Regions from separate parts of the Bradyrhizobium sp. 76 genome, predicted to be linked through region 1. Evidence: predicted binding sites of a transcription regulator. Region 1 holds the regulator's gene; the other holds the start of a gene.

Region 1 (4,597 bases):
GAACGGCCAGTGCACGTAGACGCCGAAGGCTTCGGATTCTTTTTTTGACGCGTTTTCCTGGCGCGAACCGGTATCCACTTCGCTCGAAAACGCTCTAGCGTGGCTCAAGGCAGATCTCCGCCAATTTCACGAAGGCGCGGGCACGGTGCGACAGGCCGAGACCGAGCGGCGGCAGGCCGTGCTTCTCGATGCTCTCCATCTCGCCGAAGGTGCGGCTATGGCCGTCGGGCAAAAACATCGGGTCGTAGCCGAAGCCGGCGGTGCCGCGCGGCGGCCACACCAGCGTGCCGTCGACGCGCGCCTCGACCTCTTCGAGATGATCGTCGGGCCATGCAACGCAAAGCGCGGACACGAAGTGCGCCTTGCGCTTGGCGGGCGTGGTCGCGCCGCGCTCCTGCAACAGCCGTTCGATCTGCGCCATCGCCGCGGCAAAATCCTTGTTCGGCCCGGCCCAGCGCGCCGAGTAGATGCCGGGCGCGCCGTCGAGCGCGTCGACCACGATGCCGGAATCATCGGCGAAGGACGGCAGCTTGGTCGCCCGCGCTGCCGCGATCGCCTTGATCGCGGCGTTGCTGCGGAAATCGTTTCCGGTCTCTTCCGGCTCCGGAAGGCCTAATTCGCCGGCCGACACCGCCTCGATGCCGTAAGGCGCGAGCAGCTCCTTCATCTCGGCGAGCTTGCCGGGATTATGGGTCGCGATGACGAGCTTTCCGGTGATTCGGCGATGCATCGGCCTATTGACTACGCTACCGCCAGTTTCTGCAAGTCCACCAGACGCGCCACGCCCTTGCGCGCCAGCGCCATCAGCGCCAGGAACTCGGCTTCCGTGAACGGCTCGCGTTCCGCGGTGCCCTGGACCTCGATGATGCGGCCATCGCCCGTCATGACGAAGTTGGCGTCGGTGTCGGCTTCGGAGTCCTCGGCATAGTCGAGGTCGAGCACGGGCGTGCCCTTGTAGATGCCGCAGGAGATCGCGGCGACGTTGTCGCGCAACACATTGGCTTTGACCATGTTGCGCGCCTTCATCCAGGTGATGCAATCGGCGAGGGCGACCCAGGCGCCGGTGATCGAGGCCGTGCGGGTGCCGCCATCGGCCTGGAGCACGTCGCAATCGACCGTGATCTGGCGCTCACCGAGCGCTTCGAGATTGATGATAGTGCGAAGCGAGCGGCCGATCAGGCGCTGAATTTCCACGGTGCGGCCGCTCTGCTTTCCTGCGGAGGCCTCGCGGCGGGTGCGTTCGGAGGTCGCGCGCGGCAGCATGCCGTATTCGGCGGTGACCCAGCCACGGCCCTGGCCCTTGAGCCACGGCGGCAGGCGGTCTTCCAGCGTGGCGGTGACCAGCACGTGGGTGTCGCCGAATTTCACCAGGCACGAGCCTTCCGCATATTTGACCACGCCGCGCTCCAGCGTCACGGGGCGCAATTCGTCGGGCGCACGGCGGCTTGGCCGCATGGGAAATCCTCCAAAACTCTCGGAAAAGGGCTGTTGGCGGTGCTTGTAGGGGGGGTGAGGGTGGGCGGCAAGGGGGAAGATCGAGGCCTTATTCACCCCCGATTTTCAATCCGCGAACGCCACGCTTGTCAGAAGCCCCAAGGATAGACAAATTACCTGTATCTGAGAGGAGTTACGGTCTGTGGCCCATCACGATCCGATCCATTTGATCGCGCCGCGCGCGGGCCTCGCCCAGCTCAACGAGCGTTCCCGCGACATCTTTCGCCAAATCGTCGAAAGCTACCTCGCGACCGGTGAGCCGGTGGGCTCGCGCAATATTTCGCGCCTGATCGCCATGCCGCTGTCGCCCGCTTCAGTCCGCAACGTCATGGCCGACCTGGAACAGCTCGGCCTGATCTACGCCCCGCACACCTCCGCCGGCCGGCTGCCGACGGAACTCGGCCTGCGCTTCTTCGTCGATGCCCTGATGCAGGTCGGCGACCTCAATGACAGTGAACGGCAGGCGATCCAGAGCCAGTTGACCTCCGTCGGCCACGCGCAATCGGTGGAGGCTGCGCTCGAGGAGGCATTGACGCGGCTCTCCGGCCTGACCCGCGCTGCCGCGGTCGTGCTGACGCCGAAATCCAATGCGCGGCTGAAACATATCGAATTCGTCCGCTTGGAACCGGAAAAGGCATTGGTGATCCTGGTCGGCGAGGACGGGCAGGTCGAAAACCGCGTCTTGACGCTGCCGCCGGGAGTTCCATCCTCGGCGTTGACCGAAGCCGGCAACTTCCTCAATGCGCGGATCCGGGGCCGGACCCTGGCCGAGGCGCGGCTGGAGCTCGAGACCGCGCTCGGAGAGGCGCGCACCGAGCTCGATCAGCTGACGCATAAGGTGATCTCGGCCGGGATTGCCAGCTGGTCGGGCGGCGAGAACGAGGATCGGCAGCTCATCGTCCGCGGCCACGCCAATCTGCTCGAGGATTTGCATGCGCTGGAGGATCTCGAGCGCGTTCGCCTGCTGTTCGACGATCTCGAGACCAAGCGCGGGGTCATCGACCTGCTCGGGCGGGCCGAGACCGCGGAAGGCGTGCGGATCTTCATCGGCAGTGAGAACAAGCTGTTCTCGCTGTCGGGCTCGTCCACCATCATCTCGCCCTATCGGGATGCCGCTGGCCATATCGTCGGCGTTTTGGGTGTGATCGGGCCGACGCGGCTGAATTATGCCCGCGTGATCCCGACCGTGGACTACGCTGCCCGCATCGTCAGCCGGCTCCTGGGGGGCTGACCGGCGTCTCCCCGATCACGGGCGCTTGATTTTCGGCGCCCGAAGCACGATATCCGGGCCAGAAACCCCCTGAGATGAATGCGAAAAGAGAGCCGATGACCGATCGAGACCGGCAACCCGAAGACACGAGTGCTGCGGCCGGCGAGCCCGTGGTGTCAAAACCCTACATCATGCCCGACGATCCCGAGCCGGGCTCGGTCGAGCTTCTGCAGAAGGAAGTCGCCGAGGCGCGCGACCGCATGCTGCGGACGCTGGCCGAGATGGAGAATCTGCGCAAGCGCACCGCCAAGGAGGTCGCGGACTCCAAGCTCTACGGCGTCACGGGCTTTGCCCGCGACGTGCTCGACATCGCCGACAACCTCCAGCGCGCGCTCGATGCCGTTCCGGCCGAGGCCCGTGCGGCGGCCGATGCTGGCCTCGCCTCGCTGATCGAGGGCGTCGAGCTGACCGAGCGCTCGCTGCTCAGCGCGCTGGAAAAACACGGCGTGAAGAAGTTCGACCCCCTGGGCCAGAAGTTCGACCCGAACTTCCAGCAGGCGATGTTCGAGGTGCCCGATGCATCGGTGCCCGCGGGCACCGTCGTGCAGGTCATGCAGGCCGGCTACACCATCGGCGAGCGCGTGCTGCGTCCTGCCTTGGTCGGTGTCGCCAAGGGCGGCGCCAAGGCCGCGCCCGCCAACAGCAACGAGCCGAACGGCGCGGCGAACTGATCGATCCTCAGGATGCGGGTCTTGCAGTTCGGTCGCGCCTCTTACGCGCTCGCCGCGATATCCGCGGACTGAATCCGCTTCACGCCGGCCTTGGCCATATCGGCCCAGGCTTTTGCGAGCGAACCCTGATTGTCGATGCCGCGGCAGGCGTCTTCCACCACATAGACCTCGAAGCCCGCCTTGCGTGCGTCGAGCGCGGTCCAGGCCACGCAGAAATCCGTCGCCAGCCCCGCGACGAAGACGCGCTTGATCTTGCGCCCCTTCAGATAGCCGGCAAGGCCGGTCGAGGTCTTGCCATCGGCTTCGAGGAAGGCCGAATAGCTGTCGACGTCCTTGTGAAAACCCTTGCGGATGATGAGCTCGGCGTGCGGGATCGCAAGGTCTTTCGACAGCGCGGCGCCGTCGGTGCCCTGCACGCAATGGTCGGGCCACAGCACCTGCTTGCCGTAGGGAAGATCGACGGTCTCGAACGGCTTCTTGCCGGCGTGGACTGATGCGAAGGAAACATGGCCTTGCGTGTGCCAGTCTTGCGTCATCACCACGTTCGAAAATGCTTTCGAGATCTTGTTGATGACGGGCACCACCTGCTCGCCTTCCTTCACGGCAAGGCTGCCGCCGGGCAGGAAGCAATTCTGCACGTCGATCACGAGCAGCGCGGATGCATCGTCCGGCTTGATCGATGTGGCCGCCAGAATCGCGGTTGGCGCGAGCGCCACGAGCGCGCTCGTCGCGAGCGCCGCCAAGACTTGTCGCCGATCCAGCATCATTCGCCTCCCTCCAGGATGAACTCAACGGAAGGGGAGCCTAGTTCCGTTCGTATACGAACAGAAGCCCGAAAATGCAGCCGGCTTTGGTGAGTCGTTGGGCTGCTGACCGGATATCTTCGCCGGGACGACGATGAGTGTCGGGCTAGCCCTTCGGCTGGATGCCGTCGCGGACCGCGCGGAAGCGGGTGAAGGCGGCCGGCCATTGCTCGCGCGGGGCGCTGGCGATGATGCGCAGCGAGGCGCCGCCGCTGCTGAAGCGGATCCACTGCACCACGGTCACCGGCGTCTTGTCCTTGCCGCTGACGCCGTCGATCCGGGTCTCGAAACCCTGCTGGCCGCTGATGCGGATCGGCTCGGACATGGTGACGCGCGACTCGCGCACGCCGGGAATCTGG
Region 2 (4,597 bases), on a different contig from region 1:
TTCTTAACGGACGGCCACCTAGCTCGCGCATCCGTTTACAGCGATGGATAGGCGCCGGAACCGATGCTACTTAAGTCAGTAGCGCCAATGGGTGGCTACCGCGACCGGCGTTCTCAGGTGTTCGCCTTGACCGGCCGCCGACGTTGAGGCCGCAGGGAAAGACTGTGCAGAACGACGATCACCCGCTCGTCCTGCCGGTGACATGCCTACCAGCAGACTCGCAAAACCCCAAGCGGAACGTCTAGCAACTGCTGATCGTCATTTCCGCAGCGCATAGCGCGAGATCAGAACAACGAACTGAAAAAGACGCGAGCAAGAAATGACCCCGGCATTTTTCTGCCGGGGATCGCATTTTTGAGAAAGTTGGATCAGAAGTCCATGCCGCCCATGCCGCCCATGCCGCCGCCCGGCGGCATCGCCGGACCGGAGCCGCCCTTCTTGGGCAGCTCGGCGACCATGGCTTCCGTGGTGATCAGCAGGGCCGCAACCGAGGCAGCGTTCTGAATCGCGGTGCGGACCACCTTGGTCGGGTCGATGATGCCCTTGGAGATCAGGTTGCCGTACTCGCCGGTCTGCGAGTCGAAGCCGTAAGCATACGTCTTGTTCTCCAGGATCTTGCCGACGATCACCGAGCCGTCTTCACCGGCGTTGATCGCGATCTGGCGAGCGGGCGCGGAGAGCGCCTTGCGGACGATCTCGACGCCGGTCTTCTGGTCGTCGTTCTTGGTGCGCAGACCCTTGAGCTGCTCGGAGGCACGGAGCAGGGCGACGCCGCCGCCCGGGACAATGCCTTCTTCCACAGCCGCGCGGGTCGCATGCATCGCGTCATCAACGCGATCCTTGCGCTCCTTCACCTCGACCTCGGTCGCGCCGCCGACGCGGATCACCGCGACGCCGCCTGCGAGCTTGGCAAGACGCTCCTGGAGCTTCTCACGGTCGTAGTCCGAGGTGGTCTCCTCGATCTGCGCCTTTATCTGGGACACGCGCGCCTCGATGTCGGCCTTCTTGCCGGCGCCGTTGACGATCGTGGTGTTCTCCTTGTCGATCATCACCTTCTTGGCGCGACCGAGCATGTTGAGCGTAACGTTCTCGAGCTTGATGCCGAGATCTTCCGAGATCGCCTGGCCGCCGGTCAGGATCGCGATGTCCTGCAGCATGGCCTTGCGGCGATCACCGAAGCCCGGAGCCTTGACGGCCGCAACCTTCAGGCCGCCACGGAGACGGTTCACGACCAGCGTCGCAAGCGCTTCACCTTCGACGTCCTCGGCGACGATGACCAGCGGCTTGCCGGTCTGCACCACGGCCTCGAGCAGCGGCAGCAGCTCGTTCAGCGAGGAGAGCTTCTTCTCGTTGATGAGGATGTAGGCGTCGTCCATCTCAACGCGCATCTTGTCGGCGTTGGTGACGAAGTAGGGCGAGATGTAGCCGCGGTCGAACTGCATGCCCTCGACGACGTCGAGCTCGGTCTCGAGCGACTTGGCTTCCTCGACGGTGATGACACCCTCGTTGCCGACCTTCTTCATGGCGTCGGCGAGGAACTTGCCGATCTCCGCGTCACCGTTGGCCGAGATGGTGCCGACCTGGGCGATCTCGTCGTTCGAGGTGACCTTCTTCGAGTTCTTGACGAGGTCCGCAACGACGGCTTCGACCGCGAGGTCGATACCGCGCTTCAGATCCATCGGGTTCATGCCGGCGGCAACCGATTTGGCGCCCTCACGAACGATCGCAGCCGCGAGAACGGTTGCGGTGGTGGTGCCGTCGCCGGCCGCATCGGCGGACTTGGAGGCGACTTCGCGCACCATCTGCGCGCCCATGTTCTCGAACTTGTCCTCGAGCTCGATCTCCTTGGCGACGGTGACGCCGTCCTTGGTGATGCGGGGTGCGCCGAACGACTTGTCGAGCACAACGTTGCGGCCCTTCGGGCCGAGCGTGACCTTCACCGCGTTGGCGAGGATGTCGACGCCGCGCAGCATCTTGTCGCGTGCATCGACGCCGAATTTGACTTCTTTAGCTGACATGTGAGTTTTCCTGAATGTTTTACTTGGTCTCACCCTTGGCGACGCCCAGCAGGCGCTCCTCAGGATGAGCGGTGCGAGCGATGGTTTAGGCGGCCTTCTTCTTGGCGGACACGTCGGTGAGAACGCCCAGGATGTCGCTCTCTTTCATGATCAACAGCTCCTGGCCGTCGATCTTGACCTCGGTGCCTGACCACTTGCCGAACAGGACGCGGTCGCCGACCAGGACGTCGATCGGGATCAGCTTGCCGCTCTCGTCGCGGCCGCCGGGGCCGACGGCGATGACTTCACCTTGCGAAGGCTTTTCCTTGGCAGTGTCCGGAATGATGATGCCGCCAGCGGTCTTTTCTTCTGCGTCAATGCGCTTGACCACGACGCGGTCGTGAAGCGGACGGAATTCCATGCAGATCTCCTAAGCATTTACTTCAGTTGAAGATTTCCCGATTGCTAGCAATCGTGGCCGGCGAGTGCCAATGCAGGCGCAGCTGAAATAGGACCGATTTTTTGGGGAACAAGTGTTTGTAGCAGGAAAAATCCGGTGGGCGCGCGGGATCTCTGTGGGGGCTGCCCCAGATCACTTTGTCCGCTTGCCGCCGAGCACCCGACCTTCTTCTGATTGAGTCGTACGGCTCTGTCTCTCAGCCCGATGTAGCCTAACAGTTCAATTCCTCTGCCCTAAATTCGAGCTGGTAAAGGCCCGCCGATCTGGTGCCGGTTCAAGTGCGGATCGTCGGCTGACTTCGTTCTAAGATTGGGATGCGTTTAGAACCTGACGCAGAGGTCGCGAATTGGGGGGTATCGCTCCGCTTGATCGATGATCCGATACTCAGCAACTCGAGGCGAGGCAACGCCGGCTGCGAGAGCTAGCGCAGAAATGTGCTCAGATCGTTCGGCACCTGGTCCAGTTTCAGATCACCTTTGCGCGGCGAAGGCTGCTGGACGGATCGCCCGTGCTCCAGACAGCGAGCGCGCCGATGTCCCGGTTTGCGCGAAAGGACCTCTGCCCGCATCGCGACAGCTCTATATGCGCGAACAGCTCGCCGAACTGTCCCGCGACCATGGCCTGGTCGACGCGTTCAACTAAATCCTGAAGCGATGGGCGAGCTGTGAAGACGCCGGTGGCGGCGTGCTGATCAATACCGGAGCCAGCGTAGGTGTGATCTCGACAGGAACAAGAGCTGGCACAAAATCTCCGCCCGGTCGCCCCTGGTGCGCTTGTCGGCCTGGTGAACAGCAGGCTGTAAGCCACCGCGTACCGGCGCGCGAGGCCGCAGACCGTCTCGTCAGCCTGCAAATGGCGAACCTGCTCGTCGCAGCTCCGTCGCCACCGACGTTCGGCGCCCTATCGCTACGTGACCTCAAAGCTAGACTTAAGATCAAATACTCGGCCGCCTCTCAAACTACACAACACGGCCGCCGCCGGCGCCGCCGGAGGGATACGGACTCCGAAACTAGTCAGGTGATCTAAGTTCGCCCCAGGTCCGCCAGGCCTTGTGGCAGAGCCGTCTGGTCTGCGGATTTAGTCGGCGTGAAGTGGATATGATATTGCGGGCCCTAACGACGCAGTCGGGCGGCTCTTATACCTGCGGTCACGACAAGCGCTCTCCTTCAAGAAGCCCCAGCGGTCATTTGCCTGCCTTGTGCGTCGAGCGCGTCTTTAAGTTTGGAGCTTGATGGGATTCATCTTGGACATCGTGCACATACTGTGGCGCCTCGGATTACATGCGACACAGCCGCATCGTCCGAAAAGTTTCGCACGATAAGTTATCGGAGGGGCTTGAATCGCACCTTACGTCAAGATGTAACCTGTCGAAATGGGCGGTGACAGACTTCAGCACCCGAAGCCGTCCCAACGAGTAACATAGAGTGCGAATGTCCCAATCCTAGGCTCACGGAAGGCGAGCCCGGTCATCGACGACTGTCGTGAAGCTCCCCTGTCTCTGGGTCATAGCAACGCGCGTCTGACAGATGCGCTTGGCTCACCGTCGGATCGTAAGACGCCGCTCGCACGTAAGTAGAGCGGCTGACTTGCCTGTGAGCGACGCAAGATGGTGGCCCTCAAGCCTGCATCTCAATGCCAGAAGGAAGCTGATGCTTCGTGGCAACTGCGAACGGCTACGTGGTGCGGTACCGGACATCTGCGGGCTTTACGCAGATCGTTCCGGAATCCGCGACTAGGCTCAAGGGTCTCGTTCATTCGGGTTTCGGTCGTCTTCACGCGAAACACATCGTGTGACTCTGTCGAACTGCGATGGGCACTACATAAGGGGATCGTGTGACGAGACAACTAACCGGAGGTAGTGTGACAACACAACGTGCTTTGCTGACGCCTGGGCCAATGTCGTTATCGTCGGCAGTGAAGGCCGAGATGCAACTCGACCTCGCATCGCGCGATTGCGAGTTCAAGAAAGTGACCGCTCGCATGAGGCAGCTGATGCTCAATGTGTCGGGCAATGCGGAAGGCTATTCGGTCGTTCCTATCCAGGGTGGCGGCTCCTTTGGAATGGAAGCTGCTCTCTCTTCATTTGTCGCCCAGACCGACCGGCCGCTTGTTTGCATAAACGGCATTTATGGCGAGCGCA

What was found. The regulator HrcA, encoded in region 1, represses chaperone genes, less so after heat shock. The targets are predictions, from matches to a motif close to GTTAGCACTCNCNNNNNGNGAGTGCTAAC.
Region 2: a site for HrcA is predicted at 2,462-2,490, ahead of groES (co-chaperone GroES). Genes of this name have one in related genera too.

What each region holds. Positions count from the first base shown of each region.
Region 1 is NZ_JADPIS010000103.1:470,783-475,379, reverse strand. Features, by position in the region: gene hemW (radical SAM family heme chaperone HemW) at 1-78, opposite strand, end outside; gene rdgB (RdgB/HAM1 family non-canonical purine NTP pyrophosphatase) at 95-730, opposite strand; gene rph (ribonuclease PH) at 742-1,455, opposite strand; gene hrcA (heat-inducible transcriptional repressor HrcA) at 1,637-2,725, shown strand; gene grpE (nucleotide exchange factor GrpE) at 2,821-3,435, shown strand; gene pncA (bifunctional nicotinamidase/pyrazinamidase) at 3,477-4,199, opposite strand; gene IVB48_RS28515 (hypothetical protein) at 4,345-4,597, opposite strand, start outside.
Region 2 is NZ_JADPIS010000116.1:31,021-35,617, reverse strand. Features, by position in the region: partial or broken gene IVB48_RS32660 (hypothetical protein) at 1-51, shown strand, start outside; gene groL (chaperonin GroEL) at 369-2,018, opposite strand; gene groES (co-chaperone GroES) at 2,104-2,418, opposite strand; gene IVB48_RS32645 (2-aminoethylphosphonate--pyruvate transaminase) at 4,318-4,597, shown strand, end outside.